Regions from separate parts of the Marinagarivorans cellulosilyticus genome, predicted to be linked through region 4. Evidence: predicted binding sites of a transcription regulator. Region 4 holds the regulator's gene; each other region holds the start of a gene.
What was found. The regulator sigma-54, encoded in region 4, starts transcription at its own class of promoters, with help from an activator protein. The targets are predictions, from matches to a motif close to TGGCACANNNNTTGCNNT.
Positions count from the first base shown of each region.

Region 1 (3,137 bases), 2.6 Mb from region 4:
CAAAGATGCTGGCGAGCTGTATTTGGATAATATTCGGCTACGGTAATGGCAACTGTAAAATCACGTTAAATATGATGCTCTAGAATTGAATAAGCCAACAGTAGCGTGCCACTATGGTGCCATACATTGCGCACATTCGTGCGCTGCTAAATTAATTTCTAAAATATAGGTATTACACAACATGAATATTACTGTTAAAAATTCTGTCCTTTCGCTCAGCATCGCGGCTGTATTTACCATCTGTACCGGCTGCTCCAAACAAGAAGCACCAGAAGATAATAGAATGTTAGATAACGTGAGCGAAACAACACAGCAAACTTTAGATAACATTAAAGAGAGCTCAACCGAGGTTGTCGAAGCAGCAAAAGAAAGCCTTGATGAAGGCATAGATAAAACAAAAAAAGTTGCTAGCGATATTAAAAATAAAACCGAAGCGGGCATCGAAAGCGCAAAAGAGGCCGCAAGTGATGTAGCCGATGCAACACAAGAGGGCTATGAAGATACAACAGATAAAGCCGAAGAACTTAAGGAAGACGGCAAGGCGCTGTTAAACAAATTCTAAGCCCAAAAAAGTACAGCAATAGCGCACATCCAGTTACACCCAGCTAAAGTGGGGAGTGCGCTAAGCCGCTACTACCGAAGCACCTCGGTTAAAAAATAAAAGCAGCACAATAGTGCAGGCATCAATAAATAGCCTAAGCCTTGCACCCTTTGTGAACGTAAAGCAAAGTGATATTTCGCTAGCCTTCTGTAATGGGGTTCATTAAACTTCTGTTTATTAAGGCATTAATGCAATTCAGTAGAATCTGGTACGCATACTGCTTTAGTTCTGTTATTCGTACCCTTGTATCTCAAAGTCGAATACAACAATTTGAATCAATAGAGCGCTAGGGTTCCGGCTGCTATGGCAGCGCTGGTCCGAGAGCACTCAACCTTGAAGTTTAAGGTTACACGGCGGGATAAAAGCCCGGGAGAACCAGATGGCGATATTGCCAGGGTACTCCATGTCCAAGTGTAAACTAAAACTGAAAGGTGTCCACCATGAAACGATTATCCCTCCTGCTTTTTGTTCTACTTTTTTCGAGTAATACCTTTGCTGCCGATAAATTTAAAATCTGCTGGTCCATCTATGTAGGCTGGATGCCGTGGGCCTATGGCGCCGAGACTGGCATTGTTAAAAAGTGGGCCGATAAATACGACATCGAAATTGATGTGGTGCAAATTAATGACTACGTCGAATCCATTAACCAATACACCACCGGCGGTTTTGATGCCTGCACCATGACCAATATGGATGCGCTAACTATTCCTGCAGCTGGCGGCGTGGATAGCACGGCACTGGTTGTTGGCGACTTTTCCAACGGCAACGATGGTGTCGTGTTAAAAGGTAAAACCAAACTTAAGGAAATAAAAGGCCAAACGGTCAATTTGGTAGAACTTAGCGTGTCCCATTACTTGCTCGCCCGCGCATTAGATACTGTAGGTATGAGTGAAGCAGACATTAAAGTGATGAACACCTCCGATGCCGATATGGTAGCGGTTTACGGCACCAAAGATGTCACGGCTGTATCCACCTGGAACCCACTACTCAGCGAAATAACCAGCATGCCTAAAAGCACTAAGGTTTTCGATTCGTCACAAATTCCCGGTGAAATTATTGACTTATTAGTGGTGAATACCAAAACGCTAAAAGCCAACCCTAAATTGGGTAAAGCTTTAGTCGGTGCTTGGTACGAAATTATGGGCTTAATGGCCGCCGACGATAAAAGTGGTATTGCTGCGCGCACCTACATGGCACAAGCTTCTGGCACCGACTTAGCCGGTTACGATGCGCAGCTTGCCAGCACCAAAATGTTTTACACCCCCGAGCAAGCACTGGAGTTAACTAACAGCAAAGCCTTACTTAATACCATGAAAAGCGTGGCAGAATTTTCGTTCGATCACGGGTTGCTAGCAGGGCCCCCTAGTAATAATCAACCGCATTGTCTAAGATTTGCTCGTTTTTATAACCTTTAGCGAGAATTGAGTGACCTTAGACGAATGTACGGCTCATATTACTGATCCGAGACAAGATAAAAACAAGAAATACGCGTTATCGAGCCTCCTGCTGATCATATTTTCCTCAACCATCAGTGGATATGACACCCCAGAAGCTATGGTTGAATTTGCCAAGCTAAAGCATGAATGGCTCCAGCGTTTTGTCACTTTAGACTCAATACCTTGTGTTGAAACGCTACGTTTTTTCATTTGCTCAATAAATACAGAGGAGTTAATAAAAGGCTTCGAAGCATTCATTCAAGAGGCAGGTGAAGGGGATATTATTTCGATTGACGGCAAGACTATGAGAGGTACAAGGCATAGCGCTCTAGATACCATTCACATGGTAAGTGCTTGGTCAAAAAAACAAGGGGTAACGTTGACGGCGCTAAAAACTAAAGACAAATCAAATGAAATACAAACGATTCCTTTGGTGCTTGATCTAATCGATATTAACGGTGCCATTGTTACAACGGATGCAATGGGCTGCCAAGTAAAAATAGCCGATAAAATTCGCAGTGGGGGAGGCGATTATGTACTTCAACTAAAAGACAACCAAAAGGCGTTACGTGCTGAGATAGAAGCGTATTACCACAAATTAAGACGCGAAGACTTTGCCAACACAACCCATGATACCTATGAAGAAGTCGATAAAGGTCATGGTCGAATTGAGCAAAGAAAAACGCATCATGTAGAAATTAGCGGCTGGGTTAATTCAGCGAGAAAATGGTGTGATGCTAATTCACTGATTCGTGTCGAACGCAATACAATAAAAGGCGAAAAAGAGTCATCAGAAGTTTCTTGGTATTTAAGCTCTTTGGCGGTTGACGCGCAACGCGGCGCCGATGCAGTTCGAAGTCACTGGGGAGTTGAAAATAATTTACACTGGCAACTCGATGTTACCTTCAAAGAGGATGAATGTAGGCTCGCATCTGGAGCGGCGGCAATGGCTGTTATAAAAAGGTTTTGCATGAATTTGCTAAAGGTTAACGATACGAGTAAGCGCAGATTAAAACACCGAGTCATGGCCTCCGCTATTGATGATGACTATAGGGCAAAAATTCTACTGTCTGTCTAATTATTGCTAGGAGGCCCTGGGG
Region 1 covers NZ_AP023086.1:5,047,613-5,050,749, forward strand. The annotation lists gene MARGE09_RS20555 (VanZ family protein) at 1-46, shown strand, start outside; gene MARGE09_RS20560 (hypothetical protein) at 182-562, shown strand; guanidine-I (ykkC/yxkD leader) riboswitch at 877-976, shown strand; gene MARGE09_RS20565 (putative urea ABC transporter substrate-binding protein) at 1,042-2,016, shown strand; gene MARGE09_RS20570 (ISAs1 family transposase) at 2,027-3,115, shown strand; partial or broken gene MARGE09_RS20575 (putative urea ABC transporter substrate-binding protein) at 3,135-3,137, shown strand, end outside.
Region 1: the regulator sigma-54 is predicted to act here: its motif matches at 808-825, upstream of MARGE09_RS20565 (putative urea ABC transporter substrate-binding protein).

Region 2 (3,137 bases), 470 kb from region 4:
ACATTCATTACTTGATCAGCATCTTCACGGTAAGCAATGCCTATATCAAAAATGTAATAACTAAAGTCTTTGGTTAAATTCTCTACCACATCTATTTCACTAAATGGCACCGTATAGACAATACCAGACAGATCTCGAAGTTGAACCTTGCGTATTGTGATTTTTTCGACCAAGCCTGCCCGGCCAGAAAGGCGCACCACATCACCAACCTGAATAAGGTCTTCCAATATTATAATAAAGCCAGTTAGCAAATCTTTAATTAGGGTTTGCGCGCCAAAACCTACGGCAAAACCAACCACTCCAGCCCCCGCTAACAATGGCATAACGTTAATACCCACTTCTGATAATGCCATCAATATAAAAATCACTAAAAAAGTAATGTAGACAACATTTTTTGCAATTGGCAATAGCGTATCAACACGTGAAGTATGGTGGCCGCCCCAGCGCCTAAATGCGCGTTCAACAAGCGAGACTGCCAACTCCATAAAAACAGAACCTAAAAAGATAATAATAAATAGAGTGGCCAAAGTCCCCATCAACGATGTAACCGCAGGCTTAGCAAGCCAATCATCAACCGGAAGCTCCCACACCAGCGCAACCCCAACCAATGCAGAAAAAATTATAAAAGTAGCAACCAAGGCACGAATTAAATTAAAGTAGAAATGTGCTTTAGACGCAGGCAGCGCCGCTTTTCGCAACGCAGATTTAGCTTTACCTTCTAGCTTGCTCAACAGCAACTTTAATAGCCAAAAAAGAAGCACGCCGAGCGCAATCAATAGCACAGTGAATATTGTTTTTTGCACCGCCCCCTGATTTAACCCCGAGCCATCAATCCAACCATCTAAGGCGCCAGTCCAAGAATTGGCTAGCTCATCGACAGAAATAGTATCTGAAATATCTAATAAAGAGTCACTCTCGGTTGAACCCGAGCCTTCTGCTTCAGAATTTTCAGCCTCATCTTTAACTTCTGAAGTTTGGGGAATTGGCAGAATTTGCGCAACAGCGGTATCAGCCCAACCACAACAACTAATGATCAAGGCGAAAAAAACTACACATTTCGCCATTGATACTGCCGTTAAGCTACGCGATAACGCTCCGCTATTTAGAAAAAACATACCCTCCCCCTACCACCAGATAATAAAAAAAACAGAAAAACAATCGAGTAATAAGCTCAAATCATATTTTCGGCTTTCGCCCCAAAACCAATGTAATTAAAAAGATCACTAAAAATACAAAAAATAAAATTTTTGCAATACCTGTTGCAGCGCCAGCAATACCACCAAAACCCAGTACAGCAGCAACTAAAGCCACAATGAAAAATACAATTGAATAATAAAGCATTGTTTTCTCCCCAATAATAAAAGGCGTTGTTAATTGCGCCGTATTAATTAGCTGCATGCTAGCCTTAAGACAATGCATCACAGTTATTACCTACCTAGCGAAAGCTATGCCAAAAATAGTATTAGCGATAAATATGACAAAAACACTGTAAGAATAAGGTAAATAGAACATTGCTACGGACTATCTACATCTACCGGTAGAGAATAAAACTTCAAATTAGGTAGTTATTACAAAGCACAGGAATAACTTTGTAATAACTACACGCTTTTAGGTTTTTAGTCATATTTAAAAACAAACGCGCTAAGAAATTGGAGCACTCTACCCAAGTAACGGCTGCCATTTTTTTAAGAAAACAACTGATATATAAGGCTAAAACTAAAAATGGCATTAGCCTATCACTTAGCTTTAAGCAAACTGGCACGGCGATTGAATAACCTCTATTACCTAGCATCAAAAAGCTTCTGTGCAGGTTTCTTGCGGTATGTTGATTAGCCATCGAGCGCACAACAAAGAACACAACAAGAAGCGTATTAATCTAGGCGATGATTAACGAAACCACTAACAAACCTAATAGAGAGAGAAATATTATGGCTACTACAGCTTCTAAAACAAAAAGTAATACAGCAACCAGTGACGCAGATGTAACCGCTAACGACTCACTCAGCGATGCGTTTCAGCATATGCAGGGTGCAGCCAACAGTGTGAAAGCGGCCGCAAGCACATTAACTTCAAGCTCCTCGGTAGCCGCTCGTGAGGCCATTGCACAAGGTAAAGAAAAAGCTTATGCAGCATCTAATCAGGCAGATGGCTGGGTAAAAGAACGCCCTTATACAAGCATGGGTCTAGCCTTTGCCGCCGGTGTTGTATTGACTGGCCTATTAAAGAAGTAAAGTCATGATAAATACTGAACATACCGAGGAGCCTACCAGCGCCTCACAAAAAGCGCATGCGGGTGAGTCCAACGGCTCGCCCGATGCAGATTTTACCGGTTTGATTCAGGAGGAGTTAAATTCCATTACCCAAGCCGCGACAGAAGGCCTGCGATTTGCAAGAGCGGCCACCCAAATGGCAATGCAAGAAGCTGGGCATGCGCTAGCAGGCTTGCCCAGTCTAGTTATATTGTGGTTATCCATGTGGCAATTAGCATTAGCAACATGGATGACCATAGTAGGCCTAGCAGGTTGGCTAGCCTATAGCGCAACGCAATCTGTGGCCTTGGCAATAACCGCAAGTATTATTCTGCAAGTAATTGGTTTGGGGGTTTGCGCGGCGCGCATTGCCGCATTACAACAACGCTTTAACATGCAACGCACTAAGGCCTTGCTAACAACCGCTAAGGAGTCACTCAATGCGAAGCCCTAAACAATGCTTAAAAAGCTTTATAAATCACCATACGCAGGACAGCGAACTACACGCCAAGCTCGATGCGCTAGAAGGTGAAGCCCTTAATAGCCTGGCCATATTAAAAGCTTATCGCAAACCCAAAAATCACCCTTCGTTACGCTTAGGGCTTAGAGTCGGCGGCGCTTTTTTGGCCGGTGTTGTTAGTCAAAAAATTAGCGGGAAAACAGCCGCACACATAATGCTTATGGCACGGCGCATCAATGGCGTTTCGCTTTCGTCGGGCTAAAAGCAATACGTTATTAATTAGCGCCAAGCAAGGTCCCGCAGGTGGCTAACATCTCGCTAAGGGCAACCTCCCAAGTACGCTTAAAAAGCTCTCGAGGCAATACGCATGATCCCTAAAGGCCAGCTTGCACACTCTAGCGAGGAGCCACGCTTAGAGTCCCCTCAGT
Region 2 covers NZ_AP023086.1:1,871,746-1,874,882, reverse strand. The annotation lists gene MARGE09_RS07445 (mechanosensitive ion channel family protein) at 1-1,115, opposite strand, end outside; gene MARGE09_RS07440 (DUF1328 domain-containing protein) at 1,177-1,419, opposite strand; gene MARGE09_RS07435 (hypothetical protein) at 1,929-2,231, shown strand; gene MARGE09_RS07430 (hypothetical protein) at 2,236-2,703, shown strand; gene MARGE09_RS07425 (hypothetical protein) at 2,690-2,971, shown strand; gene MARGE09_RS07420 (AI-2E family transporter) at 3,077-3,137, shown strand, end outside.
Region 2: the regulator sigma-54 is predicted to act here: its motif matches at 1,436-1,453, upstream of MARGE09_RS07440 (DUF1328 domain-containing protein).

Region 3 (3,137 bases), 1.7 Mb from region 4:
AACCGCCTGAGCAGCCTCTTCCTCTACTTGCTCCTCCATAGCTGCAGCCCATTCATCGGCCATGCTGTCCTGATCAACATTATCATTCTCGTCATCACTCATCAGTTTCTCCTTCGGGCGCACCCGGCTTAAATGGGCCTGCTCGGTCTATTTGTTCACACACTTTAAGGGCTAGGTGCTCACCACGTTGACCTAGCGTGGTTCTGAACATAGGCACACCGTTGGCCGTTAACACTTGCATTTCTGGTAAATTTATCGGGATAACATCACCGGGGCGTAGCTCAACAATATCGCGCAAACTAATATCTCGACGGGCAATGTCGCACTCAAGTTCAACTTCCGCATCCATCACATCCTCACGTAACGCATTTATCCAGCGGTCGTCTCTTTCGTCGGTATCCGATTGCAAACCAGCATCAAGAATTTCTCTAATTGGCTCGACCATCGAATACGGCATCGTAATGTGAAGTTCTCCGCCGCCGCCGTCGAGCTCAACATGAAAAGTACTGACCACAACCACTTCGCTCGGACTAACAATATTGGCCATCGAGGGATTAACTTCTGAATTAATATATTCAAAATCAATTACCTTTACTGCGCGCCAAGCTTCTTTTAGATCAATAAAAGCCTGCTCCAATACCATCTGCACAACACGTAATTCTGTGGGTGTAAATTCACGCCCTTCAATTTTGGCATGTCTACCATCACCACCAAAAAAATTGTCAACTAATTTAAAAACAAGTTTTGCATCAAGAATGACCAAAGCTGTACCACGTAAAGGCCGAAACTTGATCATATTCAAACTGGTCGGCACATAAAGGGTATGGACATATTCGCCGAACTTTTGAATTTGAATCCCCCCAACAGAAACATCTGCAGTACGACGCAGTAAATTAAACATGCTTATTCGGGTATAACGTGCAAAACGCTCATTAATCATTTCTAACGTAGGCATTCGCCCACGAACAATACGGTCCTGACTTGTTAAGTCATAATTACTGACCGCAAGGGGATCACTGTCGTCCTCCGTTTCGACATCGCCATCATCAACACCGTGAAGTAAGGCATCGATCTCATCTTGTGATAATAAATCTTGCATCCCTTTACCCTACTGCATTACAAAGTTGGTAAATAAAACCTGCTCGATACTTGGCTTGCCGATTTCTTTCTCTAGAATTTTCTGCAGTTCTTGCAAGCACTGCTGACGAAGCAATTCTTTTCCTTCAGCCGTTTGCAATTCGTTATACATTTGACCACCAATCGTTAACACCAACGCATTGGTAATTAGAGGCGCATGAAGCTCGATAGCGGAAATGACACTTTCGTCACGGATTAATAAAGTAACGTCGACCTGAGCATAACGCTGCCGCCCCTTGTAACCGAAGTTAGCAATAATGGCCGGTTTAATCGGGTAGTAAATCGCCGGTTCTTTGACGTCCTCAACAACCGCTTCCTCAGCTGGCATTTCTTCTGCCGGAGGAGTCATCAATTTAAGGGCAAAAATAGTTCCCCCGACTGAACCACCAACCAGTAGTAAAGCCAATAGAACCAATAGAATCAGCTTCTTTTTGCCGCCGCCAGCTGGCGCTTCGGCACCGCTTTCTTCCTCTTCAGCCATGTCAAAAACTCGTCGTTTATTAAATTTTTTATCAATTAATTAATGACGGAGCAAAAAAAGGGCCACATAACTATTAAAGACACACATAAAGTTGTTAACACAGAGGCACAAAAAAGGCCGCGATATACGCAGCCTTTTTCGTCACATTTTTTAGTTGCTATACAAAGTGATCTACAGCCGAACGAGGAACATGCACAACATGCTGCTCGGGCTGAGCCTCCTCTGGGCCTCCTTGGGGTTCGCCACCATAAGTTTGCGAATCATCACTATCAGAAGCTTGCTGATCAGTCACATCCGCTTGCACAAGATCTAACCCCTCCTCATCAAACGAGTCTTTTAAGCGCTGCAAAGTGGAATCTAGAGCTTCGCGGACAGCCGCATTTTGCGCCGAAAATGTAACCGTCGCTTGCTCATTGGCCATTGATATTTTGACGTTTATCGGTCCCATATCCTGCGGGTTTAACTGTATTTCAGCTTGCTTAATATTTTGCGAAGCCAAATTGGCTGAACGTTCCGCAATTTGGCCAGCCCAAGCCGGCGAGCCAAAACGTACATTAGCCGAAACAAAAACACGATCCACTGCTGGCAAAGGCGCTTTTGGTGAAAGCTCTGTCGCGGGTAACGCAGGCTTAAAATCTTGCTCTTCTTGTAATGAATAATTTTGCTGAAAACTAAAACCTTTTTCGGGCATTAGCGCTTCTGAAGCACCCGCTTTAGCGGCAATCACGCCAGAGCCTTGCGCCATGAATTTATTGGATAATGCCTGAGTTAACTGTCCATTATTCATTGACGACAACATACCGCCCCCGCTTTGCGGAGTACCGGTAGGAAGAGTAGACTTACCTAACATCACAACCGATGCTGAAGTCGAGCTTAACTCGTCATCGCCGCTCACAGCAACCTCAGGTGTCGCATTCTTTAGCGCAAAACCTTTTATCGGCATACTGGCCAGCGCTTCCACTTTACCTTCCGAAGCCGGCGACTCCGTTAGCTTCGCTTGTAGCGGCAAATCGACCTTTTGTAGATCAAGCGCCGCATTCGGCCCCATCTCCGCGCCGACCTCTGGCGCCTCGCCCGCGCCAGATAACAACTCTTGAGGCTTAAGCCCCTCTGCTTGCACAGGAGAAGTAAGCGGCTTGACTTCCCCTTCAGTCAGAAAACTAGGCTCTTCAATAGGCAGTAATTCACCAGCCATGTCTGGCGCCGGCGCCAGCACGGCCTCAGGGCCGATCACTTGTGCAGAGGGCTCGTTTGTCGCTATGGGGTTCTCAGTAGATGTATTTTTATCATTATTGACCTTACCCTCATCGCCTTGACTATTTTTTTGTGCCGCCCTAGCCATCGCTTTTTTAAAGTCTTTTGCATCCTGCGCTTGTTGAGTATCACTAGCGGAGCTTTGTCCAGCGCGACCATCCGCGGATGCAGCTTCGCGACTGGCGTTTTGCTTTTTAGGCGCGTGATTAGCAACAGGCTTATCTAGCATGTTTAAAGCAGAGGCATGAGTCGTCATTATTTCGTC
Region 3 covers NZ_AP023086.1:4,029,443-4,032,579, forward strand. The annotation lists gene fliN (flagellar motor switch protein FliN) at 1-102, opposite strand, end outside; gene fliM (flagellar motor switch protein FliM) at 95-1,099, opposite strand; gene MARGE09_RS16400 (flagellar basal body-associated FliL family protein) at 1,109-1,618, opposite strand; gene MARGE09_RS16405 (flagellar hook-length control protein FliK) at 1,776-3,128, opposite strand.
Region 3: the regulator sigma-54 is predicted to act here: its motif matches at 1,666-1,683, upstream of MARGE09_RS16400 (flagellar basal body-associated FliL family protein).

Region 4 (3,137 bases):
ACGGTTGGTCAATTAATTTTTTGCTTCACAGTGTAGAGTACAATTATGACCTTCAGGTGCCCTATAGCCGTTCTTTTAACTTTCTTTGAATGGCGCGACGGCTGCAGTGTATAGGGCATTATTGCTACCGGCACCGCGTAATGTTTTTGCGTAATCGGTGCCTTGCAGTGCCTCAGCCAGCGCAGCTAAATTTTGTAAATGATCGTTGTCTGCGTCCTCTGGGACTAGCATGGCAAAGATCAAATCAACCGGTGTGTTATCTACCGAGTCGAAATCAATGGCGTTATTGAGCGTCATTACGGCACAAATAGAAACGCCACCGGTTGGAAAACGGCAATGAGGGATGGCAATACCCTCGCCAATGCCGGTCGAGCCAAGCCTTTCTCGTGTAATTAATTGTTGGAACAAATCATCTGCTTTTAACGCAGGTACACTGCTGGATATTAATTCAGCCAGCGCCTCAAGGGCGCGCTTTTTACTGGTACATTCGGTGCCGCACAGTACACGGTTCGCCGATAGCATTTTCTCTAGTGGCATAGATAACTCAGCCTTATAGCACTTAAAGCCAACTATTATACAAGTTGCTTGCGCTCGTTCGAGGGTGGAATTTGTAATGATTCTCGGTATTTTGCAATGGTTCGTCGCGCAACCTTAATACCTTGATCGGCCAGTAATTCTGTAATTTTAGAGTCGCTTAAGGGTTTTCGGGTATTTTCGGCAGCGACTAATTTTTTAATAATGGCGCGAATGGCTGTAGATGAGCACTCGCCGCCGGATTCGGTTGCCACGTGGCTGGAAAAAAAGTATTTAAGCTCGAAAATACCTTGCGGAGTGTGCATGTATTTTTGTGTTGTTACGCGTGAAATTGTCGATTCATGCATTTCGACCATTTCGGCAACGTCATGCAAAACCATTGGCTTCATGCCTTCGGCACCATGCTCCAAGAAGCCCTGCTGGCGTTCGACAATACAAGTGGCAACCTTAAGCAGTGTTTCGTTGCGGCTTTGTAGGCTTTTTAAAAACCAGCGCGCTTCTTGTAGGTTGTCTTTTAAATAGGTGTTGTCGCTGCTGCTATCGGCACGCTTAACCAGTGAGGCGTAATCAGAGTTGATTTTTAATTTTGGCGCAATGTCTGGGTTAAGTTGCACTTGCCAGCGGTTATTAGCCTTTGTAACAAATACATCGGGTACGACATATTCAGTGCTTGATTCGCTGATGGCGTCGCCGGGTTTGGGGTTTAAGCTTTGAATTAAAGCAATAGCGGCTTGAAGCTCGGGTTCTTTGACTTTGAGCTTGCGCATTAATTGTTTGAAGTCGCGGCTGCCGAGTAGCGGCAGGTAATCGGCGACGAGCGCTTTGGCTGTGGCAAAGCCGGGGGTGGATTCCGGTAGTTGTAACAGTTGTAGGTACAGGCATTCGCTAATGTTACGGCTGGCAACCCCTGGTGGGTCAAACTGCTGTACGCGGCGCAATACGGCGGCGACTTCGTCGTCTTCAAGGTCGGGGAAGACTTTCTGCATGCCCTCGAAGATGTCGTCCAAGGTTTGGCTTAGCATGCCAGAAGGTTCGACTGCATCAATAATCGCGGTTGCAATCTCGCGGTCGGTATCGCTCATGGGCGTGAGGTTTAGTTGCCACATCAGGTGGTCTTGTAAGGTTTCGGCGCTGGCGTTGCGCGAGTCGTAATCGAAATCTTCGTTTTCGGGGCGCGATAGGCCGCTGCCACTCGAGCCGCTTTGGTAGATGTCGTCCCAGCTGGTATCAACCGCTAAATCTGTGGGGATATTTTCGCTCCAATCGTCGCTGGCGGCAGGCTCGTTGGCATCATTGGTATTTTCTGGACTTGTTTCGGCAGCTTTTACAGGCGTCTCGCTATCGGCGGGTAATTCTGATTGCGCATTGCTTGCGCGTTCGGCATCGCCGCTGCTATCGCTAGCACCACTGTCTTCAGTGACTTCTAGCATCGGGTTATTTTCAAGAGCTTCTTGAATTTCGTTTTGCAGATCGAGAGTCGAAAGTTGCAATAGGCGTATTGCCTGCTGCAACTGAGGCGTCATGGTCAGCTGAGTGCCGAGTTTGAGTTGCAAAGAGTGCTTCATCGAAGAATAAATCCATCAAGTTTTTTGCTCTGCACAAATTGAGAGCGTCTTAAAGTGATTGTAGTCATCCCTGCGATGTACTGCAATGGCCTGTAAAAGCAAACTTTAGGCCATATCGAAAAAATCTAATGGTTGCGTGCTAGCGCTCAAATCGTCTAATGAATATTGACTTAAAGCTTGAAGTCTTGCCCAAGGTAGACTTCCTTGACTTTCTCGTTTTCCAAGACCGTATCCGGCGACCCGGAAGCAATAATGTGGCCTTCACCTACGATGTAGGCTTGTTCGCAAATATCCAGTGTTTCGCGAACGTTGTGATCGGTAATTAGCACGCCTATACCTCGGTCCCGAAGGTGCGAAACAATATGCTTAATGTCGGAAACCGAAATAGGGTCTACTCCGGCAAAAGGTTCATCGAGCAAAATAAATTTTGGGTCGGCCGCTAAAGAGCGGGCGATTTCAACGCGGCGGCGCTCTCCACCGGACAGGGCCATGCCGAGGCTGTCTTTGATGTGGGTAATATGGAACTCTTCTAAGAGTTTATTGGCTTCTGCAATGCGGTCTTTGCGCTTGAGGTCTTTGCGGGTTTCTAAAATAGCTAGCAGGTTTTCGGTGACGGTCAGCTTCCTAAAAACGGAGGCCTCTTGTGGTAGGTAGCCTAAGCCCAATCTTGCGCGCTCGTGCATGGGCTTGCGGCTAACGTCTTTACCATCGATAAACACTTGCCCATGGTCGGCGCGCACTATGCCGGCAATCATGTAAAAACAGGTTGTTTTACCCGCGCCATTGGGGCCGAGCAAGCCGACAATTTGGTGGGTGTCTACACTCATGGAAACATCTAAAACGATTTTTCGGGCGCCATAGCTTTTGGCGAGGTTTTTTGCCTCAAGAGTGGCCATTATCGATTCCTGTTACTGCGCTTTGGTCGGGTGTGGTTGGCATATTTGGCGTTTCGCGCTTGTCGTCTAGCTGGCCTTGCGTGGCGTTTTCTGGGTTGGTCTGATTGCTTTTCGGATCGTTAACTTCACTATCGGGCAGTTC
Region 4 covers NZ_AP023086.1:2,344,084-2,347,220, forward strand. The annotation lists gene MARGE09_RS09230 (PTS sugar transporter subunit IIA) at 76-537, opposite strand; gene MARGE09_RS09235 (RNA polymerase factor sigma-54) at 573-2,099, opposite strand; gene lptB (LPS export ABC transporter ATP-binding protein) at 2,270-2,995, opposite strand; gene lptA (lipopolysaccharide transport periplasmic protein LptA) at 2,982-3,137, opposite strand, start outside.